3 regions of the Paenibacillus sp. P46E genome follow, and region 2 is predicted to be linked to each of the others. Evidence: riboswitches for the same ligand, from Rfam matches in the RefSeq annotation. Region 2 holds a riboswitch; each other region holds the start of a gene.
The links. A riboswitch is a leader RNA that binds a small molecule or an ion and turns the genes downstream of it on or off. The one in region 2 is predicted to bind cyclic di-AMP.
Positions count from the first base shown of each region.

Region 1 (10,744 bases), on a different contig from region 2:
ATACCGGGTGAGTTCTACGAGAGGCATGACCCGGATCATTTAAAACCTAAATATTTCAATCCGGATTCGGTGCTGCAAAAATCAGGACACGGAAGCTATGTGGAAACGCAGCTCGGTGAAGTGTATCTGGTACATCTTTGTGCAAGACCGTTCGTGCCGGAGCTGCGCTGTACGCTGGGACGTGAGACAGCAATACAGAAAATGATGTGGACCGCAGACGGTTGGCTGAGGATGGAGGACGGAACGAATCTGGCTAAGGAATTTGTTCCTGAGAGCAAATTGCCAGAACATCCGGTGAATGAAATTCCGGCCTTCGATGATTTTGATGCTGGAGAATTAGGCATACAATATTATGCGCCGAGAATAATGCCAGAAAGCTTTGCAGATGTAAAATCACGTCCGGGCTATGTAAGAATTCGCGGGCAGGAATCCAGAACATCACTTAACAAGGCAAGCATATTAGCCAGAAAACTGACATCCATATATGCAACGGTGACAACCAAAATGGAATTTCGGCCGGAAGTGCCTCAGCATAGTGCAGGATTGATTTTGTACTATGATAATATGAACTACATCAATTTAAGAAAATACTATAGTGAAACGTTGGGCCAAAGTGCATTATCCATTATTCATTTGGAGAATGGGGAAAAGGCCGAATTAGTGGATACCAGAACTCCCGTAAATGACGTTCCGGTTTACTTGCGCCTGAATATCAGTGGCCGCAAAAGCTGGTTTGAATGGAGTGCTGACGGCAAAGTATATGAAAGAATAGGACAGGAATTCGATACTACCAAGTTCTCGGATGAATACAGCAAGTATGGTGAGTTTACAGGTTCTTTTGTTGGCTTGACCTGTGCGGATCGTGTAAAGCATCAGCATTATGCTGATTTTGATTTTTTTGAGTATGTAACAAATCCAGCCGGTTCTGGCGAAACCACTTCATATGGTGTACCTTATAAGTAAGGAGTGGTACTATTCATGAAGAAAAAACGAACGCCTTTGCTGGTAGCGGCTTCGATTCTGCTGATTATCATCAGCAGCCTGATCCGGCCGGAAGGCTCAACCTGGCTCGGAGCGTTGCAGACGTTAATGCTGGGTATAGGATTATTAGGCTGCTGCATGGCTTTCTTGAGGTTCGCCAAGGGAGGCAAAGGCAAGCGCTAGGCAAATAGAGAGAGCTGTGGCAGGATGCCGCAGCTCTTTTGCCTGAATACCTGAATATATGACGTTAAAAGCTGAACGCTCACGCACCTCACCCGGCAGTTAAACTGGATTTCGGCAGTAAGACCGCCTGCGTCGCCATTTGTTCGCGCACCTGTCTGAGCTGCGCCTTAAGGTCGGGCACACTTCTCTGGAGAATGGCGCTAATTTCGGGCAGGGGGAGCACCATGCCATACCGGAGCGCTTGTACAAGCTGATGTTCCCAGGACAGCACATTTGCATAGCCAGGATTTTGGGCTTGCGCAAGCCGGGAGCATTGCTGAATGCACGCACGGTAGGCTTCAAGGGAGAAGGCCTGCGGGTCGAAGCTCTTTTTCAGGAAAGGCTCATAGAGCACTGCGAAGGTCTTAATCGTAGCCTCCTCGGCCCCGGTACCCTGCCCGAGCAGCAGGCTGCTGAGTGCACAGACATTCCTGCTGTATTTCTGAACATACTCCGCAAACCGGGCTTCGGAAGCGGGCTGAAGCGATACTGGGTCTGGCATGATCTCACGATCCTTTCATAATATGAAATCTTTATCAGTTTAAATAATTATGCAAAAAAGCCGCAGCAGAGGAGAACCTCTGCTGCGGCTTCGGTACAGGCTTAAATAAACCTGGCGCTTAAGCTTGGCGGGTTAAGATCTCTCTCTATACGCTTACGGGGTTAGCTGTCGGATTCGGACGGTGAGAGTCGCCCTACCTTGTGAGACCGCACTTCTACAGTCTCTTTAGGATTCACCCCAATAAGGCCTTGTGGCCCGGTGGTTCCCCCGTTTCCCGTGTGCCGGGAATTCAGCGTTCATGTAATTTTTCATGAATTACTTTCAAAACGAATCATACTGCTTCGGGGAGGTCTTTGTAAAAAAGGAAAAGGGAGGTGCTGCGCCAATTTCACGTTGAAATCGGATAATTCGAAGGAAATAAACGGATAAAACCATATATCTTACTGAATATTGGCCCATTATCTCATTCGCACGCCGGTTTTTATTTCTGCCTTAGAATGCGGACCATTTCCTAGGCAAGACAAAAGGGTATCCAGGGGCAAACAGCTCCCGGATACCCTTTTGTGCAAGTGAACCAATGAATCCGTACGCGGCATTCTCCTGCCAGCGTTCGGGTATATCTATTTTGCGGCTGCGATAAGCTCCTTCAGCTCGGGCAGATTGAACCCTTTGACGACATGTGCTCCGGAGACTGTAACAGGAACGCCCATGAAGCCCAGCTTCTCAACTTCTTCCTGATAGACTGTGCTGGTCATTACATCCCGTACTTCAAAAGGAATGTCCTGCTCCTTCATCAGCTGCTTCACCTGATTGCAGTCACTGCAGTTGGCTGTAGAATAAATGATTACAGGCTGGCTCATTGGCTCACAGCTTCCTTGAGGGCATCGCGGGTGATTTTCCAGTGGGAGGTATTCCACCGGACTTCACCATCTTCCAGCAGGAAGATTTGCGGGGACTCATGCTTGATGCCGAAATCTTCAGCAATCTGGTTGGAGACCGGACGGTCTTCAATCACATGAACCACAGCAGCGGGAGTACCGGAGCTCTGGACATAAGCCTGGAATTCTTCATTCGCCTTGGCGCTGATCGGGCAGGTGGTACTGTGCTTGAAGAGCAGTTTTTTGCCGGGTTGTGCAATGTATTGATGCAATTCATCAAGACTGCGGATTTGTTGTATGGACATTAGGGGTTCACCCTCCTGGTAGTTTATTTTGCTAACAATTCGGTTGTTAACAATGATATTCCTGATTGTAACATAGTTCAAAATTAAATCAAAAAGAAGATCAGCAGGGAATGCATTAGCAGAATAGTCCAGCAGAGGACGTTGATAAATGACAATTGCCGTGCTAAGGTGTAGGGGGATATGGAGATTTATGTATATTGATGTCTGATAAGAGGGAGTGACCCATTCCATGAAAAAGGCCGCTTGTGTTACCGGTGCCGACCGGGGACTCGGGTTTTTCCTTGTGCGCTGGCTTCTGGAGAATAAATATAACGTTTTTGCCGGGCAGTATCTGGAGAAATCGGAAGCATTGGAAATGCTTAATACACAATATGAAGAACAGCTCTTTCTGGTTCCGATGGATGTCGGCAGCAGTGATAGCGTAAAGTGCGCGGCACGAACCATTGCAGGACGCACAGGCTATCTGGATATGATCATCAACAATGCTGGAATTATTGACCGCGCGGATGATGCCACCATGCTGGTAGATATGGATGACACCGCGATGGCGCACATATATAATGTGAATACGCTTGGCGCTCTGCGGGTGAGCAATTCGCTGATGGGCCTCCTGCTGCAAGGCAAGCCAAAGCTGATTGTGAACATCTCCTCCGAAGCCGGAAGCATCAGCCGCAATCAGCGGATTAACATGTACGGTTATTGTATGTCTAAGGCAGCGCTTAATATGCAGTCCTCCCTGCTGCACAATCATCTGCGGGTCATGGGCGGCCAGGTGATGGTTTTTCATCCGGGCTGGCTCCAGTCCTACATGAACGGTGACAAGAATGAGGCAGCCCCTATTCCCCCTGAAGAATCCGCCAGCAAAATTATGGGAATCGTGCAGGAGCATAAGACGCATATGGGGATGGAACCGGCTTATCTGGATCTGGACGGCAATCCCTGGCCCTGGTAAGATCAACTCTTGCTTAGAGAAAGGCGTGGATGAAAGATGACAGAATGGAAGGCACTGGCGCTGGGAAGCTATACAGAGGTTAAATATCATCCGTTCTCCGGGGTGGACCACGTGTTTGAGGAATTGTTTGCCGGGAAGCTGGATGTGAAGTCCACCGAAGATTACTCATTGCTCAGTCCGGACAGCCTATCGGCTTACAAGCTTGTGATAGCGTATACAGAATTTTCGGACAACAAAATAGCTCCTGAACAGAGCGGGGCATTGCTCTCCTATGTAGCTAACGGCGGAGGACTGCTCGTAGTGCACAATGGGATCTCACTGCAGCGTAACCAGGAGCTGGGTGTGATGCTGGGAGCGCATTTTACGCATCATCCGGCCTATACTGAGCTTCACATGGCAGTTCCGGCAACGGGCCATCCGATCATGCAGGGGATTACCGACTTTGTGATCGAGGACGAGCCGTATTATTTTGACATGCAGCCCTATTTTGAAACGACGGTGCTGGCGGAGTATTTCCATGAGGGGGCCCATCATGCGGCAGCCTGGTGTCATGAGTTCGGGATGGGGCGTGTTGTGTATCTGATGCCTGGCCATCATCTTCCTTCCTTTTCCGTAGAGCCGTTCCGGCAGATGATTACAAAGGGCGGTCTATGGGCGGCCGGATTACTGTAGCCCTTGATCATTTTAACAACATCATATGGATGGATAATGTGAAAAACCAACGGAAGCGTTAGACTGCTGTTGGTTTTTTGGCTATTTGGCTACTCCCGGCGTTAAAAAGCCTTGACCCTGACACTGGTGTCAGGGTTTATACTAAGAACAGACCATTTCTCATGAACCCCGGGGAGAACAGACCATGAAAATAGGTGAGCTTGCCGCACGGACGGGTGTCAGCATCCGTTCTCTGCGATATTATGAACGTCAGGGCTTGATCACTCCGCTCCGCCAGGCGAATGGATACCGAGAGTATTCGCTTTTGTCCGTGGAGACGGTGGAGACGATCAAACTGTATTTGAATCTGGGCTTATCGACCGAGGAAATCGCCGGTTTCTTGAATTGTGTACTGAAGAAAAAAGAGGCTTTCTGTGCAGAAGTGATGCCGCTGTACCGCAGCAAGCTGGAGGATATTGAGCGTCAGCTCCTGCAGCTGAACCAGATCAAGCAGAATTTGGAGGAGCGGATTGCTTCCATACAGCAGGAGCAGCGGGAATCAGAATGACCTGAAGAATTCACAGGCTGACAAGGAGGAGTTAACAATGACTGTTATAAATGCCGGGCACGCCGACACCGTTCGGAGACAGCTGCAGGAAGGCGGAACTGTGCTGGTAGATTACGGAGCGCCATGGTGCGCGCCCTGCCAGAGTCTTCTGCCGATCCTGGAGCAACTGGATGAAGAGTATGGCAGCAACATCACGATCCTCAAAGTGAATTGCGATGAGCTGCCGGAGCTGGCTGCAGAAGCAGGAGTCATGGGTCTGCCTACCGTGATCGTATACAATGGGGGGCAGCCTATGGAAAAGCTGGTAGGATTGCGGCCGAAATCGGCTTATCAGGGCGTGCTGGACAAATTTGCCGCCGCGAATAGCCGGTAAACCAGGAAAGGCAGGAAGCCGCATAATGCTTAGCTTCCTGCCTTTTTCTTATGGGGAAAACGGGGGGATATAAATGGACGAAGTGCGGTTATTTCGCATTCATTGGGAACGGTACCACTTCATTATGGTGCAGCGCTTCGAGCACTTCAGCACTGAGCTTGTCCGTGAATTCAGTCCATGCCTTAAGGCTGACCCCCAGCTCATCACGGCCAATGGATTGGATCACTTCCAGCCATCCCCGTTTATCGTTAATAGTACCGAGCTGCTCCTGGATGTCTTTGTAGATTTCCTCATGGGCGTGGAATTTCTGGTTGAGCGCAAAGGAAGCGGCACCGGCAGTATAACGCAATTCCTTGGCGGCAATCCGCAGCTCATGCAGCGCATCGAAGGCTTCCTTGGATTCGGCCTCAGGACCCTTAGACAGGGTCTTGCAGGCTTTTTTCTTCTGCTCGTAAGCGACCTCAAGCTCACGCATGACAACATTCGCATCTCTTTTGGCCGCCAGTGCCTCGAGATCGCGGCTAAGGAATGCCTCCCACTCGGCGTCCAGCGCTTTGCCGCACAGCTTGGGCAGTTTGGTGCCCAGTTTCTTGCGGTACTTCTTCCGCTCGTTCCTCTGGTACTGGATAACCGCCTTGAGCAGCTTGGCCGATTTGGCTTCTCCGGCTTCCTCCGCTTGCTCCCGTCTATCCTTAAAGGATTCAATCAACACATCCGCGTCTCTAACCTTGCCGAGTCTTTTTTGCGCCTCTTTGAAGGCACTGTACAGATCTGCTGTCACCAGATGTTCAGGATCTAGAATGGACAATAGCGTCAGCAGCTTACGGCAGTTCACTCTGGCCTGATGGATATCTTCATCGCCGAACTCCTTCAGCGCATCCTTACTGTAATCACGGAAATTGAGATAGAGCTTGCTCAGCGCCAGCTCCCATTGTCTGGTTTTGCTGATTTGCCGTTCCTTCACGGTTAGCAGGTCAGTCATGCGGCATCACTCCTTAAGGGTTGTGTATAGCATGAGCTTTTGGTGCAGGATGATTGCTCCTCATATATCTTAAGGATAACGCTATCATCCTGCTTTTTCAAATGAAGGTACTGCCCTGAGCTTCGCTGCTGCACCCCGGATCGGTTACAATGGGAATATTGGCGGTATTGTAAAATAGAACAGGAAGACGGAGTATTCGGCGGCAGTCTGCAGGAAGCCAGTAAGTGTAGATGTCTTGATTACGCAAAAGAGGAAAGCGATGGTCACCGGGAGGGGTTAGGATGAGCGGAGAATACAAAAAGCAGGGGCAAGGGCAAGAGCGGGGTCAAGTGCAGGAGCAAGTAGTAGAGCAAAGACATATGAACGGGCGATTGCAGGAGCAGGGGCAGGTCCTGTTCCAGGAGTCTGAACCTGAGCAGGTGCATCCGTCTGCGGGTTTGCTCCCGCCGGTTATGGCGCTCTTTGAACACTTGGCAGGAGGGGAATCCTCACCGGAAAGTGCAGACTCCCGAAGGATAACAGATGCAGAAGGAGCCGCAGCGGTGCAAGAGCCCGTTGAAGCGGTTGCCGGAGATATGCTGCTCCCGTTCGCGTTCGAGGAGACGCTCTGCAGGGATGTAGGTGCGGGCCTTGTTCCGCCGTCTGTACATCTGTGGAGCCATCCCGGCGGCGTGGCATTGGGCCTGCGGGACAGCAAGCTGCCGCGGGCAGCTGAAGCCATGGCTGAGCTGGAAGAGCAGGGCTACCGCACAGCGGTGCGGCACTCCGGCGGCGCGGCTGTGCCGCTGGATGCCGGCATCGTCAACGTGTCGCTGCTGCTCCGCAAAAGTCCGGGCAAGCTGGACTTTCATGATGATTTCCGGCTGCTGGCTTCGCTGATCACAGAATCCGTTGCGGTCAGCCATCCGCAGGCAGCGGCGCAGATCCGGGCAGGCGAGATCGCCGGGTCGTATTGCCCGGGCGACTTCGATCTGGCCATCGGCGGCCGCAAATTCTGCGGCATCGCCCAGCGCAGGCAGAGCAGCGCGTACTTCGTGCACGCGTTCGTGATCGTCTCCGGCTCCGGGCTGGAGCGCGGGCAGTTGATCCGCGGCTTCTATGATACCGCCGCGGATGGCGATGACGCGCTGGACTATCCGCGCGTCATGCCGCAGACCCTAGCCGCGCTAGGCGAGCTTGGCGGACCGGCTTCGGCGGATGTATTCGCCGAAGGATTCCGCCAGGCTCTGTCCCGGCGCGGCGTCAAGCTTCAGCCTGCGGCGGGGCTGGCGGCCGCAGGGTACAAGCTCCAGTACACCGATACCCGTGTACTGGAGGCGGCGCGGGTGCTGCGTGAACGCTACGCCCGCTAAGCTGTGTCATGGCCGGTCGAAGCGAACCGGCCTGCCCCATAGCCGGTGTAATGAAGCATCACCGGCTGACCGGGAAAGTGCCGCTTCTGCTGATAGATTCAGTAGGGGCGGCACTTTTTTGCACTCTAAAGTTCAACTTGATGTACCCTGGCAATCAGTCGGCGGATCAAAAATACAGCTCCGGCCTCCGGTCGGAGAACACCGGAATCTGCGCACGAACCTCCCGCACCTTGTGCAAATCAATCTCTCCGCTCAGAATTTCCTCGTTCTCCGAAGCTTCGCAGACCACCTCGCCCCAAGGATCGATGATCATTGAATGGCCGGCAAAAGTGTTCGCAGGATCTTTTCCAGTACGGTTGCACGCAACGACATAACATTGATTCTCAATCGCCCGGCTGATCAGCAGCGCCCGCCAGTGGGCAAGACGCGGCAGCGGCCATTCGGCACTGATGAACAGGACTTCGGCACCGAGCGCTGTATGGGTGCGGACCCATTCGGGGAAGCGGATATCGTAGCAGATCAGTCCGGCGCAGCTTGTTCCGTTCAGAGTGAACAGACCCTTGGCTTCTCCGGGATGCAGATACAAGTGCTCATCCATCAGACGGAACAGATGCAGCTTGCTGTATTCGCCGGCGATCGCTCCGGTGCGGCTGAACACATACATGCTGTTGGTTATGCCGTTATCTTTCTTGCTGGCGACGGAGCCGGCCACAATATGGATGCCGAGCTCGCGGGCTAGTCCTGACATCAAAGCTTTTGTAGCTTTCCCTTCAGGGTCGGCAATTTCCGCAAGCCGGGTCAAATCATATCCGGTTGTCCACAGCTCGGGAAGAACCACACAATCCGTCCCCTGAGCAGCAGCTTCACGGATTTTACGTTCTGCGGCAGCATAATTTACCTGGGGATTGCCAAATGCTATATCGAGCTGAAGCAGGGAGATTTTCATGTAACAGCCCTCCTTTTTTGGTGGAGCAATACACCTTGATTCTACGGGTAAGCGGATGCCGGGGCAAGTTAAAAAGCCAATTCAAATTATTAGTTGACGGGTCAAGGATAAAGGTGTAAAGTGATGAATGTCAAAAAGATTTTGCGCAATCTATTTGTGTTAGGGGGTTAATCTTGACTGAACATCTGCCTGAGGAAGACCGCATCTTTGAACGGCTGCAGGCGCTCAACAAAGCCATTACGCCAACCTTTGAGCGCTGTGCGGGCATAAGCCCCACCCGTCTCCGTCTGCTTCACGAGCTGTTTCAGGTTACTGAGATCAGCCAGATTTCATTGCAAAAGCAAGTAGACATCGATGCTGCAGCCATCACCCGTCACCTAAAGGGGCTGGAGGAGAATGGCATGGTCTCCCGACGCAACAATCCCGATGACAATAGAGTGACCCTGGTCTCGCTGACTGCGCAGGGAAGAGACAAAATCCGTACGTACAAGGAAGAGAAGAGCCGCTTCATCGGCAGTCTGCTCGCCGGTTTTGATGAGCCAGAGCGCGCTCTGCTCGCAGATATGCTTGTCCGGCTGCAGCATAATATCAACTTGCTGTAGCCATAAACTATAATCCAACTATAAAAGGAGTTTATTATTCATGAATGCAACCAGAACCAATGATTTCACAAGTATTATCACAGGCCGCCGCTCCATCCGTAAATACGACACATCTGTCAAAATTTCGAAAGAAGAAATGACTGAAATCCTTACCGAAGCCACGCTGGCACCTTCCTCGGTGAATATGCAGCCTTGGCGGTTCCTTGTGATTGAAAGTGCAGAAGGTAAAGCCAAGCTGGCGCCTATCGCTAAGTTCAACCAGCTTCAGGTAGAGACCTCTGCGGCCATGATTGCCGTGTTCGGAGATTTGAACAATTTCGATTATGCCGAAGAAATCTACGGCACCGCTGTAGAGCGCGGACTGATGCCTGCTGAAGTAAAAGAAAGACAGCTTGCTGCGCTGGGTGCGCATTTCGCGAAACTGCCTGCAGATATCAACAGAGAAACGATCATGATTGACGGTGGTCTCGTCTCCATGCAGCTGATGCTGGCTGCACGTGCCCACGGCTATGACACCAACGCCATTGGCGGCTTCGAGAAAGACCAGATCGCCGAAGTCTTCGGTATGGACAAAGAGCGCTATGTTCCAGTCATGCTGATCTCCATCGGTAAAGCCGCTGAAGAAGGTTACGCCTCCGTCCGTCTGCCTATCGACACCATCGCACAGTGGAAATAAGAGGCGTAAGCTCATATATATAAGTTCGTCCGGAAGCATAAACTTAGCCTATCCTAGAACTTAAGTTTATGCTTCCGGAGCGAGTTTTGTATGAAGCTAATCAGTGAGCCTATGCTTACAAAACTTTAAGGAGGACTAATCAATGATTATTATTCATGCTGTAATGCAAGTAAACCCTGCGCTTAAGGAAAAATTCCTGGCTGAGGCGAAGCAGCTGTTAGCCGCTACCCATAAAGAAGAAGGTAACCTCTCTTATGAGCTGTACAATCATTTTGAACAGGAAAACACCTATATCATGATCGAAACCTGGCGCGATATGGAGGCTGTAGCCAGCCATAATACAAGTGCTCACTTCACCGGATTTGCAGCGAAAGCGCCTGAGTTCCTGACCGCTCCGCTGGACGTTAAGGCATTTAACGGAGAACCGGCAGGCAAATAATCTGCAACTGGAAGATGAATTCCTGCAGTGAATCATTTTGAGCCATCTCACCGGGTTACCGTTAGCCTGTTGGAGCTGTTCAGTGAAGCGGATCGCAGGATTGAAATCAAAGGGAATATATTCTTCGAAGCAAGGGGAAGTTTCAAGAGCCGTACGGGCTGTTGAGACTTCCCCTGTTTGTTTGAATATAAGCGTTTATGTGTTTTACTCTATACCGGTAGAATGGGGTGGTGAGGAAGTTGCATGTCGCGGTACGTTTATTGGCAGACGATCCGGGGTATCTAACCTTAGCCTGATTAGACCAGATATTTGTTC
Region 1 covers NZ_LVYZ01000002.1:96,965-107,708, reverse strand. Annotated here, with positions in the region: gene A3849_RS01860 (glycoside hydrolase family 43 protein) at 1-963, shown strand, start outside; gene A3849_RS01855 (hypothetical protein) at 979-1,164, shown strand; gene A3849_RS01850 (hypothetical protein) at 1,253-1,705, opposite strand; cyclic di-AMP (ydaO/yuaA leader) riboswitch at 1,840-2,010, opposite strand; gene A3849_RS01845 (glutaredoxin family protein) at 2,326-2,565, opposite strand; gene ytxJ (bacillithiol system redox-active protein YtxJ) at 2,562-2,888, opposite strand; gene A3849_RS01835 (SDR family NAD(P)-dependent oxidoreductase) at 3,118-3,840, shown strand; gene A3849_RS01830 (ThuA domain-containing protein) at 3,877-4,512, shown strand; gene A3849_RS01825 (MerR family transcriptional regulator) at 4,697-5,059, shown strand; gene A3849_RS01820 (thioredoxin family protein) at 5,097-5,432, shown strand; gene A3849_RS01815 (CHAD domain-containing protein) at 5,521-6,414, opposite strand; gene A3849_RS01810 (lipoate--protein ligase family protein) at 6,696-7,766, shown strand; gene A3849_RS01805 (carbon-nitrogen family hydrolase) at 7,933-8,712, opposite strand; gene A3849_RS01800 (MarR family winged helix-turn-helix transcriptional regulator) at 8,886-9,314, shown strand; gene A3849_RS01795 (nitroreductase family protein) at 9,355-9,990, shown strand; gene A3849_RS01790 (putative quinol monooxygenase) at 10,133-10,429, shown strand.
Region 1: another riboswitch for cyclic di-AMP. It lies ahead of A3849_RS01850 (hypothetical protein); the one in region 2 lies ahead of A3849_RS28255 (APC family permease).

Region 2 (8,703 bases):
TCAAATCATAGAAGGTGATCCATGACATGGCGTCAAGAAAGACGCTGTGTCTTTTTTTATACAAAAAATCCCTTGGGAATATAGTTTTTTGTCGATTCGAGTCGTTTTGTGGCGGGTAAAAGAGTGTAACTGATCGTAGTGAAATCATTTTGTAGAGAGAAAGGAGAGAGGCCGATGACTCATCACTCATTTCACAGCGTATTGCTGGTCCTCTTTTCTATTGTAATAGCATGCTTATCCACCTTCATAGCAGTAGACCTCTCAGAAAGAATAGTACGCAAAAAGAGAAGTATGCCCTTTGTTCTTTTCAGTTCCTGTAGTCTTGGAATAGGGATGTGGGGTATGCATTTTATTAGTCTGGGTGCAATCAAGCCAGATAACACTGTGTCCTACTATCTGCCTCTGCTCTTATTATCGCTGGTTGTACCTATAGCAGCATCTTATGTGCTTCTGCTGCTGCTCAACAATCCCCGTTTGCGCAACAGCAAGACAACCCTTGTCTTGAGTGGCTGTTTATTCAGCTGCGGAATCCAGATCATGTATTACAGCGGAATGCTGGCTATGCAATATACGGCGGCTTTTGAACAAAGCATGGTTTCGATTGTCGGTTCTTTTTTACTATCACTGGTCATTCCTGTGGTTGCAGCTTCATATAAAGCCAGTTGGATTGAGAAGCGATATAATATGTTTTCTGCCGGGAAAATCAAGCTAATACTTATGTTGACCACAGTAATAGCGGGAAGCAATTATATAACTATGGCTGGAGCTACTACTACCGTAAATTCAGTTCCGTTCACCTACATGGGCAGGACTCCGCTTCTGAATGATTCGATGCTGGGCATAATTCTTGCAGGTACTTTTCTGTTGGTTATGGCAGTTGTGCTGGTTCTTATATACAAAGACAGGAAGCAGGTGCTCTTCACCTCAGAGTTTAATGAGCAGCGCTATGCGGCCCTTTTCGAGTTCAGTCCGGATATGGTGATTTGCATCGACCCTTTGGGCAAAAAGGTGATCAGTGCCAATCCTTCCCTATGGCGGACAACAGGTTATGACCAAGAAGAGCTGAGTGACTACAAAAGTATTTTATTCAGTGCCCAGGATGCTCAAGCGCTCAAAGCAGCCATAAAGCGCGCTGCTGGCGGGCAGTCCGGGAAGCTGGAATTGACCGTCAAAACCAGAAGTGGAAACAAACTCATCTGCAGTACTACCGTCTTCCCATTAATGAGCGAAAAGGGGAACTACATCTATATTATCGCAGAAGATATCACTGCACTGGCTGAACAACAAAATGAGCTTCTCATTGCCAAAAATGCGGCTGAAAGTGCGGCAAGGATGAAAAGTGAATTCCTGGCTACGATGAGTCATGAGATCCGTACACCGCTTAACGGCATTATTGGCATTAACGAACTGCTCGCCGAGGAAATCACGGTTTCGGAGCACTTGGATTTACTTAAGCTGCAACATACGAGCAGTCATGCATTGCTGAACGTGATGAACGATGTGCTTGACATATCCCGCCTGGAAGCAGAAAACTTGCTGCTGGTAAAATCGGATTTCAAGCTTACTTCACTGATGCGGGAGTGTATGAACCTGTTCAAGGTTACTGCAAGTTATAAAGAATTGACAATGACTCTTCAGGTCGATTCCGCCCTTCCTGAATGGTTCATCGGCGACAGTGCGCGCATCCGGCAGATTTTGGTGAATCTGATCGGCAATGCAGTCAAGTTTACTCATCAGGGCGGAATCACTGTATCGGTAGCTCCTTACAGCTCTCAGGGGGCCTCCGTGGTTCTTGAATTCACAGTGAGAGATACAGGCATTGGCATCGCCCCCGAAAAGCTTGAACTGTTGTTTCAGCCGTTCTCCCAGGGGGATGCTTCCCACACCCGCAGATATCCCGGCACTGGCTTAGGATTGGCAATTTGCAAGAAGCTAGTTGAGCTAATGGAAGGAAGTATATGGTCGGATAATGCCAGAGGCGGGGGGAGTGTATTCAGCTTCAGGATCCCTCTACAGGGAATGGAGCCTTCTCATCAACAAGAACTGCGGGGCATACAGGAAAGCAAAGAGAAGTCTGAGGTGGTATGAATGAAGGTTTGCCAATATGAGAGTTTTAATTATATAATTTTAAAGGAAATACCATTATTTCAACAGTCCCGCCGGGACAGAAAGGAACTCTCATTTGAACAAATCTAAAAAAAACAATGTCATGGTTCCCCAAATGAGTAAAGCGGAGAAACGCAGGGCAGAGCAGGAACAGCAGAAGCAGAAAACGAGAATTCTGATTATTAGCACGGTAGCCATTGTAGTGATTATTTTTACTCTTCTATTTATACTTGCGTCGAAAGATTCGTCTTCAAATGCAGGTTCAGGCAAAGCGGTTGAATTCAATTACAGCGAACTGCCAAGACTGGGTAAAGCAGATGCCCCCGTTAAAATCGTTGAATTCGGTGATTTCAAATGTCCGGCGTGCGCCAATTTTGCAGGTGTCATCAAGCCACAGCTGGCCCAGGAATATGTGAATCAGGATAAGGCTGCTATATACTTCGTAAATATGGCCTTTATCGGTCCGGATTCCGAGACAGCCTCCCTGGCAGCCCTGTCTGTATACCATCAGAACAGTGAAGCTTTCTGGACGTATTACGATGCGATTTATGCCAATCAAGGGGATGAAAAAGCAGAATGGGCTACAGAGGAATTCCTGGTGAACCTGGCTGAGAAACAAAAGCTGCCAATCGATCTGGATCTGTTGCGTAAGGATATCAAGGAGAAGACCTATGAGAGTGAGCTGCAACGTGATATCAGTCTTGCCAAGGATACAGGAGTAACTTCAACGCCTACTGTATTTATCAACGGACACAAAGTAGATGAGCCATTCAACATGGCAGCTATTGACGCACAGATAAAGTCCGCTTCCGAAGCAGTGAAGGCCGAGTGATGAAGTTCTCTACGTTCTGCAGACGCCACTGTCTCTATCTGGCCTGGTTTGTGTCTGTTATTGCAGTAGCGGGCAGCTTGTATCTAAGTGAGGTGCTGAAGTATGAGCCTTGCAAGCTTTGCTGGTTCCAGCGTATCTTCATGTATCCACAGCTGATTCTTCTGGGAGTAGCTACATACCGGAATGACAAAAAAATTATTCCCTATGTACTTCCATTAAGTCTTATTGGGGGCAGTATTTCTATTTATCATTATGCCGAGCAGAAGATTCCCGCACTTAGCAAGGTGCTCCCGTGTACAATTGGCGTACCCTGTAATAAGGATTATCTGAATTTTTTCGGGTTCATTACGATTCCACTTCTTGCGCTGATCGCCTTTGCTCTAATCACGATTTTGCTCTGGACCGGACGTAAAGAGGACACAATAGAGTAGCTGAAGCCACTGCAGAATTTAGAGCACAAATCATTCCTGGAATTTCAGACACAAATGAGGTTCAAAACCCTGAAAAAACACGTGATGACGGGATAATCGCAGAGAATGAAAGATCGCGTTATCTCTCATCTTGGTTTTGCGTAAATTGGATGTTTTTTCATTCTTTTTTCATTTTTTTCACCGCTTTACGGAAGACGTATTGTAGACTATCATTAGACCTTGTGAGAAGTTGAATATGCGCTGAATTTTCCGTATGGAAAAACGGGGGAACCAACATTGGCCTAAGCGCCAAAGGGGTGAATCGGAAACGGTCCGGAAGGGCTGCAACCGTAGGGCTACCACAGCCCGAATCCGCCAGCTAACCTCGTAAGCAATGGTGGGATAATGACGATGCGTAAGCATGCGGATCATTTCCGTATGCTTATTTTTGTGCCTGCATTTATGAAATCCACCAATGAAAACAGCGCACGGTATTACCGTTTCAACGTAAGCAAAGAGAGGAACTGTTATTACAATGGTAAGCAAGGTAAAACGACTATTGATCGGGCGTCCGATGAAGTCGAACGAACTAGATCATGAAAAGTTATCCAAGGTGAAAGCACTGGCTGTCCTGTCTTCTGATGCGCTATCGTCTGTAGCCTACGGAACGGAACAAATCCTGATTGTACTGGTGGCCGCAGGCTTCACAGCCATCTGGTACTCATTGCCAATCGCATTAGCCGTATTGGGCTTGCTGGCTATTTTGATTTTATCCTATCGTCAGACCATCTTTGCTTATCCGCAGGGCGGAGGCGCGTATATCGTAGCCAAGAGCAACCTCGGGGTTCCTACCGGACTCCTTGCTGGCGGATCGCTCCTGGTAGATTATATTCTGACCGTAGCGGTTAGTGCATCAGCGGGTACGGATGCGATCACATCCGCTTTTCCGAATCTTCATAATCATAGTGTGTTAATCGCCGTAACCGTTATTCTGCTCTTGACTATTGTCAACCTGCGGGGCGTTACGGAATCTGCATCTTTCATTGCAATTCCCGTGTATTTATTCGTGGTATCGATCTTCGTGTTGATCATTGCAGGGGTATTCAAATATGCGACTGGCGGAGCCCATGCTAATGTCCCTGAGATTGGGGCAGCGGTATCGAATGTAAGTTTGTTTTTACTGCTTAAGGCTTTCAGCTCCGGCTGTTCAGCTCTGACAGGGGTAGAGGCTGTATCGAACGCCATTCCAAACTTCAAGGCGCCTGCAGAGAAAAATGCAGCCAAGACTTTGATGTTAATGGGAATTATCCTGGGAAGTATGTTTACCGGAATCACACTGCTTGCTTACTGGTACGGAATTACACCGGATACCAAAGCCACGGTTGTATCCCAAATCGCTGAATCTACTTTTGGACGTGGCGGTTTATACTTTTTCATACAAGGGATTACTGCTGTAATTCTGTTCCTGGCAGCCAATACAGCTTATTCCGCTTTCCCGCTGCTGGCGTTTATGTTCGCTAAAGACAAGTACCTGCCCCATGCATTTATGGTCCGAGGTGACCGCCTGGGCTTCTCGAATGGTATTATCTTTCTAGGTGTATTATCAGCCCTGCTTGTAGCTGCTTTTCACGGGAATACTGAAAGTCTGATTCCTTTGTATGCGGTGGGTGTATTTATTCCGTTTACACTGTCCCAGCTGGGGATGATGGTGCACTGGTATAAAACCAAACCTAAAGGCTGGCAAAATAAATTTACCGTGAATACGGTGGGTATGCTAACAACTCTGACGATTACTCTGATCTTCATTATTACGAAGTTCTCCAGTGTCTGGATGGCTTTTATCTTCCTGCCCGTTGTAATGTTCGTGTTCCACCGTATACACCGCCATTACCTCAATACTGCCGATCAGCTGCGTATTTGCCCGGCAACGGATAAACCCTGCATCAAAGGAAGCACCGTGGTTGTTCCTGTCTCGGGTGTGACTCGAGCTGTACTGCATTCGATCAGCTATGCCAAGTCCTTAACGGATAATGTGGTGGCCGTCTATGTCGGGTTCGATGAAGAAGAAATTAATAAGATGGAACAGAAGTGGGAGGAATGGAACCCGGGAGTGCGCTTAATTGTACTGCGTTCCCGCTATCGCAGCATTCTGCGCCCACTGGTCAAATTTATTGAAACAGTCGAGTGGAAAACCGCTTCGACTGATCATATTACAGTACTTATTCCACAGTTCGTTACCAAGCATTGGTGGCAGGCAATTCTGCATAATCAGACCAGCTTGTTCATCCGCTCGTATCTGATGAATCAAAAAGATATCGTAGTAGCGACAGTGCCTTACCATTTGCACAAATAAGATATACTTCGTAGCAGGGCAGTTTCCGGATACTTCGGGAGCTGCTTTTTTTTATGGTATGATTAGGAAAAATCAGAACAATTCAAGGGGAGATTTTTATGGCAATCTATTTCATAAGACATGGGATTGATGATGAAGGTTTTCGTGGCGGATGGAGTCAACGGGGGCTCGTTCTTGAGGGTTACAGACAATCGGAGAAGCTGGGGCTTTATCTTAAGCAAAACCAGTCCACATTCCATATTCATCGTCTCATTAGCAGTGATTTACAACGGGCGTTGGATACTGCAAATGAGATATCTAGAATTCTGGAATTACCTGTTGAAAGCAGTGGTCACTGGAGAGAAACGAACAATGGTGTTATTGCCGGCATGCCCAATGAAATAGTGGATGAACGATACCCGGGTTTATATTTCTCAGGCTTACGGATGGATGAACGTTATCCTGGTGGAGAAAGCCCGGTTGAGTTTTTAACCCGCATAAGAGAAATCCTAACAACCTTATGTGAAGAACAATTAAGAACCGATCCGACTGAAAATGTAATTGTTGTTACACATGGTGGAGTAATAAATATAATCTACCATATTCTGAAAGGATTAGAATGGACGAACAAAAGCAGTAAGGCATTTCCGGCATCTTATACTAGTATTCACAAAGTAGAGTTTTGCAATGGAAAGTGGGGGATTTCTCTAGAAAACCTGACAGAGCATCTGTGAAGAAAGGCAGGTAATGCAAAAAGGAAAATATTTTTATTGACATAGAGAATGATAATCAATATCATTTAATGAGACGTGGCGAAGCATCCAACCGTTGAAATCATTAGATTTTACATATACAGGATTTAATTAATGTAAGGTGCTTAATGTGCTTTACCTGAGAGAAGAGATCCCTGTGAAACCATAAAACTTTAGGGAGTGATGATGATGTCGGAACGTTTGAACACAGATCAGTTAAGTATTGGGTATGCGGAGGCATTGATTGTCAAAGGACTGAACCTGTCTCTTCCAACTGGAAAAATCACAGCACTAGTGGGGGCGAACGGTTCGGGGAAATCTACCATTCTCAAGACGATGGCGCGTATCATGAAGCCCAAGAGCGGCAGCGTGATGCTGGACGGCAAGTCGATTCATAACCTGTCTACCAAAGAAGTAGCCCGGCAACTGGCGATCCTGCCGCAGAACCCCACTGCACCTGACGGACTTACGGTATCCGAGCTGGTGAGCTATGGACGTTATCCACATCAGAAGGGCTTTGGTACGCTTACTTCTGAAGACCGCAGCATTATCGCGAATGCAATCTCTGTGACGGGTATGGAAGAGTTCCACGACCGTCCAATTGACCGTCTATCCGGAGGACAACGCCAGCGGGCCTGGATTGCGATGGCTCTGGCGCAGCAGACCGATATTCTGTTCCTGGACGAGCCGACCACTTTTCTTGATATGGCTCACCAGCTGGAGGTTCTCCAACTCCTGCAGAAGCTGAATCAGGAAGAAGGCCGCACGATAATTATGGTGGTGCATGATCTGAATCATGCTTCCCGTTATGCCCAGCATATGGTAGCAATCAAATCCGGGAATGTGATTAGTGAAGGGGCACCAGTTGAGGTAATGACGCCAAGTGTACTGCGTGAAGTATTCGGGATTGAAGCGGATATTGTTCCTGATCCACGGACGGGAGTACCACTCTGTCTGCCCTATGAATTGGCGTCATACACAGCAGTGTGAATTACGTAAGAACGCACCTTCACACAAGGATAGGTTATAAACGTGAAATGTGACTCATAATAATAATATATACAGCTGGCCACAGGCTCCCGTCATTGACAAGGGAGCCTGTTCGTTGTTAAAGTTGTGGTTGCCCTGGTTAAATCTCGCCTTACTTTATTGCATATAGACAACAGGGCCCGCTCTTATAGTGAATCAAGGAACATTATTTTTATAGAGTCAAAGGAGCAAAGTACATGAATATCAGCAAAATATATGAGGATCTACAGCAGCTGGTTCCAGCGGGCATGTTAAAGCAGCATGAGACGCTGGAGAGTTATGTGTTCACACGAATGGGAGGTCAGGCTGACATCCTGGCAGCACCTGCGACATACGAGGAGCTTCAGTCCATTGTTACATATGCCCGTGTAAATGAAATCCCGTTGACCGTTCTGGGTAATGGATCGAATGTCATAATCCGTGACGGTGGGATCCGCGGGATTGTCTTGCAGACAGCAGACTTAACCGAAATGGGACTAAGAGACAATCTGCTCTATGCCCAGTGCGGTGCAAAGATCATAGAAGTATCCAGGTTTGCATTAGAGAAGAAGCTTACAGGTCTAGAGTTCGCCTGCGGAATTCCGGGAACCGTTGGAGGAGCATTATATATGAATGCTGGCGCATACGGCGGAGAGGTCAAGGATGTGCTGCAAAGTGCGCTTGCCATTAGCAAAGCGGGACGGCTAGTGACACTTCAAGGTGACGAACTGGAATGGGGTTACCGCAAAAGTGTCTTTGCCAGTGGCGAATTCATTGTGCTGGAGGCCCGATTTGCGTTGCAGCCAGGTGATCCTATGCTAATCAAGGCGGCCATGGACGATTTGACCCACCAGCGTGAATCCAAGCAGCCGCTGGAATATCCATCGTGCGGAAGTGTCTTTAAGCGCCCCCCCGGAAGATTTGCCGGGCAGTTGATTCAAGAGAGCGGGCTTCAGGGAGCAAGAATCGGTGGAGCCGAAGTGTCTCGCAAGCATGCTGGATTCATTGTAAATACCAATCATGCCACGGCTAAGGATTATATTGGATTGATTCATCATGTTCAGTCTGCGGTTAAGGATAAGTTCGGAATAGAGCTGGAGACGGAAGTTGAGATCGTTGGAGAAGAGTGACAGTAAACAGGACGCAGTTCATATACCGCGTCCTGTTTACTGTATTGAGATTGTTACATGTGAATAGGTGTATTCAGCTTTTGGAGATGGAATATTTGGCCCTGTCCGTCCTCAGTTCAACCTGGCTATCTTG
Region 2 covers NZ_LVYZ01000079.1:13,942-22,644, reverse strand. Annotated here, with positions in the region: gene A3849_RS28270 (ATP-binding protein) at 175-2,088, shown strand; gene A3849_RS28265 (DsbA family protein) at 2,183-2,938, shown strand; gene A3849_RS28260 (disulfide oxidoreductase) at 2,938-3,369, shown strand; cyclic di-AMP (ydaO/yuaA leader) riboswitch at 3,598-3,757, shown strand; gene A3849_RS28255 (APC family permease) at 3,884-5,701, shown strand; gene A3849_RS28250 (histidine phosphatase family protein) at 5,800-6,414, shown strand; gene A3849_RS28245 (ABC transporter ATP-binding protein) at 6,622-7,422, shown strand; gene murB (UDP-N-acetylmuramate dehydrogenase) at 7,659-8,570, shown strand; gene ymzB (protein YmzB) at 8,644-8,703, opposite strand, start outside.

Region 3 (10,744 bases), on a different contig from region 2:
CCGCATCTACAGCACGCTTAACAGCAACTGTATCACTTTTACCTTCCACAACGATTAATTCCTTGATCATTTTACAAAACTCCTTACTCTGAAACGCAAAAAGAAGAGGATTCGCTCCCCTTCTTATTGGCTAAAGAATGTATAAGTGATGAGCGGCAGCTCTATAATTCCGTAACAGTCTTAAGTGCTACCCTCACTATATCTTATAAAACGCTATTTTGCAAAAATCTGCTGCTTAATTCAGCTCTGGCTTCACAGGTCCAATCACATAAATCGTACGCGATTTACGGCCGAAGTTACGGGCATGGCTCAGTGAATCATAATAGACATCTACCTTGTTGCCTTTAATGGCACCGCCGGTATCCTCTGCACGGCGAAACCCAAGTCCCTCAATATACACCCACCAGCCAATAGGTATTACGTCTGGATCTACAGCGATAGTCCTACCTTCCGTTACGCGTGTGCCGGAAGCCGTACGGGTACCGATACCTGGCTCTTCAGATGAATAAGCCGTCATGGATACATTTTTAATTATTTTTTTGTACTCAAAATCCATACCTGCCTTGCTGGCAACATTGTTGCTGTTCGCGCTAACTTTAGATGATTTTGTGGTAGTGGTTGAATTGGAAGTTGCAGTAGTAGCTACAGCAGCCTTGGGAAGTGCTTTGGTACCAATAGCAATGATCTTGTCTTTGGTAACCGCCTGTACTTCCTTGCCCACCATACGCATAGATGCCAGCTCGCCATCTTTATAGATTTTCTCTATATGCTGGATCATTACGCCCGGTTTGCCTGCTTGTGCAACTCTTACAGTTCCCTTAGTCAGGGAGGGGTCTGCGGTCTTAATCACTCGGAAAGGCAAATTCGTTGTCCGCTGTACCACTTGCTTGTTGATTCGGACAATTTTGATTTCCATGTCGGCAGAAACTGCAGTGTTGAGCGAAGGATAAATCTTATCGTAGCTTTCCAGGCTGATGCCCAGTTTGTCAATCGCCTGACCGATGGTATCCTCGGTCGTGTACAGCGTTTGGGTTGTTCCATCCGCAGTAAGCTTAAGGGCCTGCGCACGGTTGATTACGACACGGTCGCCGTCTTTTATTTCATCACTAAGGCCAATGGATAAAGCATCATGCGGCTGAAGCGAAATTTGTTCCTTTGCCAGCACATCGCTGAGCAGCGCATCCCGCGTCTCCAGCGTTTGTACCTTTCCGTCTATTACTAAAGTTATTTCTTTAATGCTTTGACCGTGTACGTACAGCAGAATTACCAGCGCGATTACAATTGATGCTGCGCCTGCAAGCGAAAGTACGCGAGGATTCACTTGCTTCCACCGTAATGCGAAAGACCTGCTGGATGATTGCGAATCATGGGATACTTCTGGTTGGAATACGCCCACTCTCTCCATCCTCCTTACATAGCCCCGTCGTCCAAGTTGTATAGCAAAGGTGACTTATCACTTCTGACGAAACTAGGTTTGAGATTGCACAGGATACGCCCGCATTGCTTTAGCGTTTCCTGCTCATGGATCGCCTGCTCGGCATAGCTACTCCAGACATCTGTTATATAACAGTATGCTGGGAACATCCCCATTATTCAAAAAACAAAAAAAGCCCAAAAGAGTTCACAGAGGACTCTTTCGTGGCTCTCCGGGTGTCAGAATACGCGGGAATGTTTATGCACGAGGTTTCCTCTCTTACTTGCGCTTACGGGGTTAGCTGTCGGGTTCGGGCATAAGAGAGACGCCCTATCTCAGGTCACCCGCTCACGGCGGTTGCCCTCAAATTCACCCCAAAGACCACGTGAAGAAATCAAATAAAGTCTGCGGCATTTCTATGCTGTACTCTATGTACGGACATGCGGCAGATCATTATTGGTTCCCCCGTTCTCCATACGGAGACTCAGCGAGACGATCCATGAAATTGTGACTGTCACAGTAACAACAGCTCACTTCACTGAAAAGATGATATCCTGTTTTGATGCATGTTGTAAAGCACGATTCAACCACGTTTACGTAAAAAAATCGTTAAAATATTGTAATAATCAGCCATTTCTTTATTAAAAAAGTTTAATATATCGGCTATACTTCTTTTTTCACCTGTTTTTCTCCCGTTTTCAGACAATTCCAAATCGTTCCAGTGCGTTCGCATACGTAATTTCAGCTAATTCCTGTAAATCAATCCCTTTTATTTCCGCTGCCGCCTCGGCGACAAGCTTCACATGAGCACTCTCATTTCGCTTCCCGCGGAAGGGGTGAGGCGTCAGATATGGGGAGTCAGTTTCGATCAAAAGCCGGTCCATTGGAGTCTGGGCAAGCACCTCTTTAGGCACCCTGGCATTCTTGAAAGTCACGGGTCCGCCGAAGGATAAATGAAAGCCCAGATCAAGACACATTTTGGCTGTTTCCCAGCTGCCGGAAAAGGAGTGCATGACACCGCCAATTTCATTTGCCTTCTCTTCCCGCAAAATCCGTACCACATCCTCATGGGCATCACGATTATGTATACAGATAGGCATTTTCAGTTCCCGTGCCATTCCAATCTGTTTGCGGAATACCTCATGCTGTACCTCCTTAGGAGAAGTATCCCAGTAGTAATCAAGTCCAATTTCTCCGATAGCCACCACCTTTTTATGGCTGCACAGGGAGGCGATCCAGTCCATATCCTCCTCTTTCATGTCTATGGCGTCCACGGGGTGCCAGCCGACCGCTGCATAAATATAATCATACTCTTCTGCAAGTTTCATTGTCGTTGGAATCGTTTCCCGGTTAAATCCGATGTTAATCATCTTGCTGACACCAGCCTCTAACGCACGGGCAATAACCTGCTCACGGTCCTCGTCGAATTGCGGTGCATCCAGATGAGTATGTGTGTCGAATAAACGCATGCTTGCATCTTCCTTTCAGTCTTGTTTTCTATGATGAATTCCAGAAATTTTTGTATTATTTTGCAAAGATCTCAGCAATAGCGTCGGGCAGCTGTGTAAGCACATTCTGCAGCTTGTCCTGCGGAAAATAAAGGTGATACCGCCCGCGGTGAATGCCGCTGATTGAGCGGACTATATCCGATACTTCAGAGATTTCCCGCAGTTTGTCATGCCGGTCCAGCAGCAAAATTTGTTTGCTGTCAAAGCCCTGCCCCGGACGAAAAACATCATAAGGAAGATCTGTCGGATAATCAATTTCCAGGTCGTAATCAGGACGCAGCCCGGCACCGGCAAAACTGCGGCGGATTTCGTCAATCGTCTCCGAATCGAGATGATCCATCTCCACATATTTATACAGTTTACGATGAATAAATCGGCTGCACAAGTCAGCTAAGATTTCATCGGATTCCAGCGTCCACTGCATAAAGGCAGTCTGGACCAAGGCTTCATCCAGCAGTAAATACTGTTCTACATTAATCTCTCCACAAAATAGATCACTGAGTGGATTGATCATAAAGCGGAAGGAGTAACCCTCCTGAAGAAGCTCTTTCGCCCTGCGGAAAATCTGACGCAAAATAATCTCCGAACTGCGCGTAACCGGGTGGAAATAAACCTGCCAATACATCTGATACCGTGACATCAGATAATCCTCAATGGCATGCATGCCTGATTCCTTTACGACAACCCGCCCATTATAAGGACGCAGCATTCTAAGAATACGGTCAATATCGATGGTCCCATAGTTCACTCCGGTGTAGTAAGCATCCCGCAGCAAATAATCCATGCGATCCGCATCCAGAGGACCCGACACCAGGTTAACCACGATTTCGTGCTCATATGTTTTGGCAATTACAGAGGCAACCTTACGCGGGAAATCTTCACTCACATCGCGCAGTATAGCAGTAATTTCCGTATTCTCCTGTATAATTCTGCAGGTCCAATCCTCATGGTTCATTTCAAAAGCTTCTTCTATTGAATGGGAGAATGGCCCATGGCCCAAATCATGTAAGAGCGCTGCACATAATGTAAGCAGACTCTCCTCCGGCATCCAATCCTTGTACCCGCTTCTTTCAAACTGGGAAATGATTCGCCGAGTAATTTCGTAAACGCCCAGGGAGTGGGAAAAACGGCTATGCTCTGCTCCGTGGAAGGTTAGATAAGAAGTACCCAGCTGGCGAATGCGACGCAAACGCTGAAATTCGCTGGTATTGATCAATCGCCAGATGATCGTATCCTGAACATGAATATAGTTGTGTACCGGGTCTTTAAAAACCTTCTCTTCTGTCAGCGGTTGCTTCATAAGTTCAACTCCTTTGAATAATAAGAATAGAAATCAGTTGAAACAAAGGTTATAATGGTAGATAATGTCGCACTTTGTCGAACCGTGACGGTTTATAGATTTACAAATCGACAAATTACTTTTTAGCAATTTTCGTACGATTAGCGTTATTTATAAGCGTCACAAAAGTTTTTTTCAAAATTCCCTTGAAATTGCCCGTAAAAAAGGTTGACTGTTTTGGGAATGGTTGGTATTATAAATATCATAAAACGGTGAACATTGTCGAATAATGACGCTTTTGAACATTGAGAGGAGCAACGATTACAATGATGAAATCAACAGGTATAGTTAGAAAAGTAGACGAGCTAGGACGGGTTGTTATTCCAATTGAATTGCGCCGTACACTGGGCATCGGAGAAAAGGATGCGCTCGAAATTTACGTGGACGGTGAGCGGATCATGCTTAAAAAATATGAGCCTGCTTGCATATTCTGTGGCAATGCTGAAAATGTAACCTATTTCAAAGGAAAAATTGTTTGTCACGAATGCATTTCTGCCATCCCTACCCCTGTGACAAATTAAAACAAATAGGTTATAATAAGAACTAATCAAATTGTTAATTCTAACCTTTTTATATCTCCTTGGCCTCCCGTTATTGCGGGAGGTATTTTTTTGCTGTTTTACCCTACTGAGGTTTACCCTCCCAAACCCTCCAGGGAAGGCCCCAAGGACCCTGGCCCTCTACACCCGGAAGCTTGTCTGATCATGTGGCCGCACGTAAAGGAGTAACGGCTAATGGTTGACCGTCCCTTTTTCGGGAAAGTCCTCGGGGCCTTGTCATGCGGAAGGTTTCGCCATAGGCTACACGCCTATAGCATCTGCGCAAGGCGCTCCCGGGTAACGTGCGGTGCTGCAAGCCGCTCTCCCTGCGGGAATCACTTAGCTACACTTATACCCAGATATATACTCTAAACTCTCCCTTTACCATATATATAAATGTAGAAACTACATTTACAACTAATATAAGGAATTCCTCATCAATATTTTCTTACTCTTTTTCCAGTAGAGCATTATAAATATCCCGTTTGGCCAACCCACGATCTGATGCTGCTTTTTTCATAGCGTCCTTACGGGTCAATCCTGAAGTTTCATAATGAGCCACATGCTCCTCAATGCTGAGTTCACGCCACCAGGATGATTCGGCGAGCTTGGCCTCCTCTTTGCTCTCCCCCTCCAGCACAATCACGTACTCACCCAGTGGTGGATGATCCGACAACCAGACCACACATTCTTCAATCGTTCCGCGCAGGAACTCCTCGTACCGTTTTGTCAATTCACGGGCGAGTACAACCTGGCGGTTACCGAAGGTCTCCTGCAGGTGAGCCAATGTTTTTGCTACGCGATGCGGTGATTCATAGAACAATAGGGTGCCTTGCGCTGAACGGAGCCCTGACAGCACGGTGCGAATATCCTTACGCTCCCTTGGCAGGAACCCGATGAAGGTGAAGCTATTAGTAGGCAAGCCGGAAGCAATCAAAGCAGACAGCGCAGCATTTGCTCCAGGGATCGGAATCACAGGAATACCGTGACTGACCGCAAGCGCTACGAGATCGGCTCCAGGGTCGGAAATGGCCGGCAGACCGGCGTCGCTGACCAGTGCCAGATTTTTACCTTCTATTATATAGCGGATAAGCTCTGGTCCACTGGCCGCCTTATTATGCTCATGATAACTGAACAGCATCGAAGGTGTGATTTCGAAGTGGCTTAGCAATTTGCGGGTCTGTCTCGTATCCTCGGCGGCGATAATATCGCATTCCTGCAGCGTACGCACAGCACGATACGTCATATCCTCCAAGTTGCCAATGGGAGTCGCTACCAGATACAGTGAGCCCGTTCCTTTTTGCTGATCTATATTCCTGTTTTGAAAGCTGCTTTGACACGAGATCGTCATGATTTACCCTCTTTAGCTCCGTAGTAGATATCCAGAATTTCCGGACAATATTGATTGTCCTCATTATATACGATCAATGGGGGTTGTAAACGTACCTCTGGCTTGCCGTCCCGTGCAGCCTCGATTAATACCATATTAGCCTCCAGATGGGCACGCGGATGAACAAAACGGATCAGCTTCGGCTCCAGCCGGTATTGTCTCATCAGACTGATGATATCCACCAGACGCTGTGGCTTGTGAACCATGCTTACCTTTCCCCCGGTTCGGACAAGCCGTACACAGGCCTGAATGACCTCCTCAAGAGTGCAGCCCAGCTCGTGGCGGGCCATAGCCTGATGGGTATTCAGTTTAAGGTCACTCCCGTTCAGCGGCATATAGGGCGGGTTAACGGTTATCGCATCATACACACCGTAACCTGCCGTATGGTGCAACTCACGTAAATCCCCCTCATGTATACTTACCCGATCCTCCAGCCCGTTCATCGCTACGCTTCGACGAGCCATATCTGCCAGACGCGGCTGAATCTCAATACCTTCTATAGTGGCCTTGGTACGTGTGGTAAGAAGCATCGGGATCACGCCATTGCCAGTACACAAATCCAGTACCTTGCCACGCGGCGGTACACTGGCGAATCTTGCAAGCAACACTGCATCCATTGAAAAGCTGAACACCTCGTCGCTCTGAATAATCTTTAAGTCATGTGTCAGTAAATCATCTACCCGCTCTGCGCCATACAAAGGAACCGGCACATCGTTAAAAGAATTCGTCATAGTGTTCTCCTAAAAGTTGTGCTTAAGTATATACTTCCTGAGTTGTCTTCAAACAAAATTTGCTCCAGAAGCATACACCCTGCTAAATTCAAAAAAAACCGTAGGCGTAAATCTCCTACGGCTGGATTTGCTCATTTATTAAGAAACGAAAGACAGAACAGGCAGTCACCCTCTGTACGTAAATGCCCGAAATAGACATTGCAGATGTGAAAACCTTCATGATAGAGCCGCGCCAGATTGTCATAGCCTTCCCCGACAACCTCCTCTGTTCCCTCGCTTGCGGCCAAAAGAGCCTCTGCTTCAGCAGAATGGGCGGCAGGGTCCAAAGGGGCCTCCCGCTTCAATATTTTACGAAGCTGTTCATTCTCCAGACTTAGCCTTTGATTGGCTTCCATTAATTCCTTAACCGTCTGTTTCCAATCTCCGAGACTTGCGCGCATGTTCTCCATCTGCGCTTCCATCTCCTGCATGTGTGCAAATATATTTATCTTCTCCAAGTTTCCACCCCGAAAGTAACCTTATATGGTTTACTTGACGACAACATCATCCATTGGAAGTTCTTTAACTTTGCCCACTTCGAACAACTGTACATGAACTGTACGGCTTCCGGCATTAATGCCAACCACCTTACCGTCACCCAGTGAGGTTACGACTAGCTTGCCTACCGCTGGCATTTCTTCCTTCGTGCTTTCGTAATTATCATGCTCAAATTTCAAGCAACACATGAGTCTTCCGCAAAGACCCGAGATCTTTGTTGGGTTTAGTGAGAGATTTTGGTCTTTAGCCATTTTTATGGATACAGGCTCGAAATCTCCAAGCCAGGAGGAGCAGCAAAGTACCCGACCACAAGGCCCTAACCCACCGAGCATCTTAGCCTCATCACGCACACCGATCTGCCGAAGCTCAATGCGGGTACGGAAAATGCTTGCCAGATCCTTGACCAACTCACGAAAATCGACCCGGCCTTCAGCAGTAAAATAAAAAATAATTTTATTGCGGTCAAACGTAAATTCCACATCCACAAGCTTCATTTTGAGGCCATGATCGCGGATTTTATTTAAACAGGTGGTAAAAGCATCCTTCGCTGCACCTTTGTTCTCTTCCACCACGCGTGCGTCCGTTTCTCCGGCAATCCGCATGACTTTTTTGAGAGGCAACACCACATCCGCTTCCTGCACCTCTTTTTTTCCAACGACAACTTTACCGTACTCGACACCTCTTGCTGTCTCCACGATCACACATTGATCCCGTTCAATCGGAAAATCGAGCGGATCAAAATAATATATTTTACCCGCTTTTTTAAAGCGGACACCTACTACGCTGTACAAAAATTAACCCCCTTGTTTGCCGGTAAAAGGAACCCTTAAGCAAGTCCGCTCCCTGGTGATCCATGCTTGTCCTTCCTCATCCGTTAAACCCATACTTCCAGGCTGAAGCGTTGATCCGGAGGATATATCAAAACTAACCCATTAACTTTCCAATCGGATTAGGAACTGTTCCAGACACAATTGAGCATTGGCATTGGATCGCAGCTTACGCTTGCTCTCTGCAGCAAATTCCATATAGGCCACCCATTGTTCCGTACTCCGCTGACGGGCAGACTTGGAAATAAAGTCTAACTGATCTATGAAAACGATACTTTCGTGCTTTCGGTACAGGAAGTAAAGCATATCTTTGAACCATAAGTGGAACATGCTGAACAGGATATCCAAATGTTCGCTGAGTCCGGTCTTGAACAGCTTCTGCCCGGCGGTTGCTACCGCGGAGCTGCCCTTGCCCAAAGACTCCTTCGCTAATTGTAACACTAGATTTCTCATTTCTGCAAACCAATTCTGTGCCAAAAGTTCCCTGCATCCATCAAGTCCCGAAGTCAGTGATACCGCACATCGTGCCAGTGGCACCGGAACCCCCTCACTGGACAGCGCCTGAAGCATAATGTCGGGATGCAGAGGACTAAATGGAATGCGCTGCGTTCTGGACTGGATTGTCGGCAGCAGGGAACTGCTATTGTCGGAAATCAGAATGCCCACCGCAGGTGCCGGAGGCTCCTCTAAAAACTTAAGCAGACTATTTGCGGCCTGAACCGTCATCTTGTCCGCTCCTTCTATAATATACACCTTTGGGTTAACACCCTCTGAGCGGTATGAGAACATGCGTTGCAGCTCGCGGATCTGATCAATTTTGATGCTTGCCCCATCAGGCTTAAGCAGAGATAAATCCGGATGGTTTCCATGTTCTACCTTACGGCATTCCAGACATTCTCCGCACGCATCATCTTCACTGGTGGTACAAAATATAGCTTGGGCGAACATCTGCGCTGTCTTCATTTGACCACTTCCGGGTGGTCCTGTGAACAGATAGGCATGGCTTACTGCATCTTTGCGTAATGCGTTTTGTAGCAGGCGTTTGGCATCCTCCTGGCCTAATATATCATGAAAAGACATACATTCCTCCAAGTCTTTTAAAAAGAAAGGTTGATCAGCAAACCTCGAATTTCTCCGACCCGCCCCAGCAAATCTATACGGCCCTGCTCACTCTCAAGCAGTTCATCAGCCATATTTAGCAGAGCGGCATCTATTTCCTCCAGCAGTTTGTAACGTTTCCCCCGCCCCCGGCGGTCCCAGCCCTTGGTTTCCTTTAGAATAACGCCTCTTCGGGCGGTTTCTTCCAGGAACTTTTTGATCATATTCCGGTATATCGCAAGTTCACGGACCGTCATGGATTTGGCAAGCCGGTCTCCCTGCTGCTGAATATCCTTGATCTTTTGGTTCAGCTCATCTATTGTTTTTTGTTCACCTTGCTGCTGAAATATATCGGTAAAGGTTTTCTGCTGAACGGGCCTCCCCGCTCCAGCTGTCGGCAGCTCACTTTTTAAGGGCCTATAGCCGGGATTGATTTTCAAAGGTTCCACCGCCCTTTACGGAGAATTTATCTATACTATGCTCAATAATGCTCAAAACGATCGACAGGAAGTACAAATACGGTAGCCCCGCCTACTTGTACCTCTACAGGAAGCGGTAAATAGGAATCCGTCGTACCACTCATTGGAGTCACTGGAGTGACAAGCTGTTCGCGTACCTTGCAGCTGTTACGAATAACAGTTAATACAGCCTCAACCTGAGAGTCGTCAACACCAATCATAAATGTAGTGTTGCCTGCCCGTAGAAATCCGCCTGTACTGGCAAGCTTCGTTGCACGAAAGTTTGCTTTGACTAGTTCACTCGACAACCGGTTGCTGTCTTTATCCTGGATAATTGCAATGATCAGATTCATCTTCGCTATCCCTCCTAAAAGTTTTGTGAGCTTGGCTTCATACATTCACTTCGTACAAATACCCGCTTCGATAGCATACGCTTTGGTACACTTAGTTTAATTAGACAAAGCGTCTCAGAAATCCTTTAATATTCGTTCCTTCAGTATGCGGACAATATCTTGCTCCACCATGTGAATGGGACGGTTGGCATCAAGCACCACGATCCGCTCAGGATCAGACTTTATGACTTGGCAATATCCATCCCTAACCTTTTGATGAAAAGCCAGACTCTCCAAGTCGAGACGGTTCACTTCCCGCTCCTCATTGGCAGCAATCCGAGACAACCCTACTTCCGGGTCCACATCAAGATAAAACGTGAGATCCGGGGTACGTCCGCTGGTAGCAAATTGATTAATTTTCCTTACCTCTTCGATACCCAATCCTCTGGCATAGCCCTGATAAACCAGACTGCTGTCGACAAAACGGTCACATAGCACGGTAAGTCCTTCTTTAAGCGCCGGCTCGACCACTTCCGCCAAATGCTGGCTTCGGGATGCTGCATATAGCAGC
Region 3 covers NZ_LVYZ01000059.1:3,978-14,721, reverse strand. Annotated here, with positions in the region: gene rnmV (ribonuclease M5) at 1-70, opposite strand, end outside; gene A3849_RS22680 (resuscitation-promoting factor) at 236-1,396, opposite strand; cyclic di-AMP (ydaO/yuaA leader) riboswitch at 1,686-1,914, opposite strand; gene A3849_RS22675 (TatD family hydrolase) at 2,113-2,883, opposite strand; gene A3849_RS22670 (HD domain-containing protein) at 2,939-4,222, opposite strand; gene A3849_RS22665 (AbrB/MazE/SpoVT family DNA-binding domain-containing protein) at 4,528-4,782, shown strand; gene rsmI (16S rRNA (cytidine(1402)-2'-O)-methyltransferase) at 5,249-6,151, opposite strand; gene A3849_RS22655 (tRNA1(Val) (adenine(37)-N6)-methyltransferase) at 6,148-6,921, opposite strand; gene A3849_RS22650 (initiation-control protein YabA) at 7,053-7,418, opposite strand; gene A3849_RS22645 (PSP1 domain-containing protein) at 7,449-8,249, opposite strand; gene holB (DNA polymerase III subunit delta') at 8,391-9,365, opposite strand; gene A3849_RS22635 (YaaR family protein) at 9,383-9,823, opposite strand; gene A3849_RS22630 (cyclic-di-AMP receptor) at 9,865-10,194, opposite strand; gene tmk (dTMP kinase) at 10,309-10,744, opposite strand, start outside.
Region 3: another riboswitch for cyclic di-AMP. It lies ahead of A3849_RS22680 (resuscitation-promoting factor); the one in region 2 lies ahead of A3849_RS28255 (APC family permease).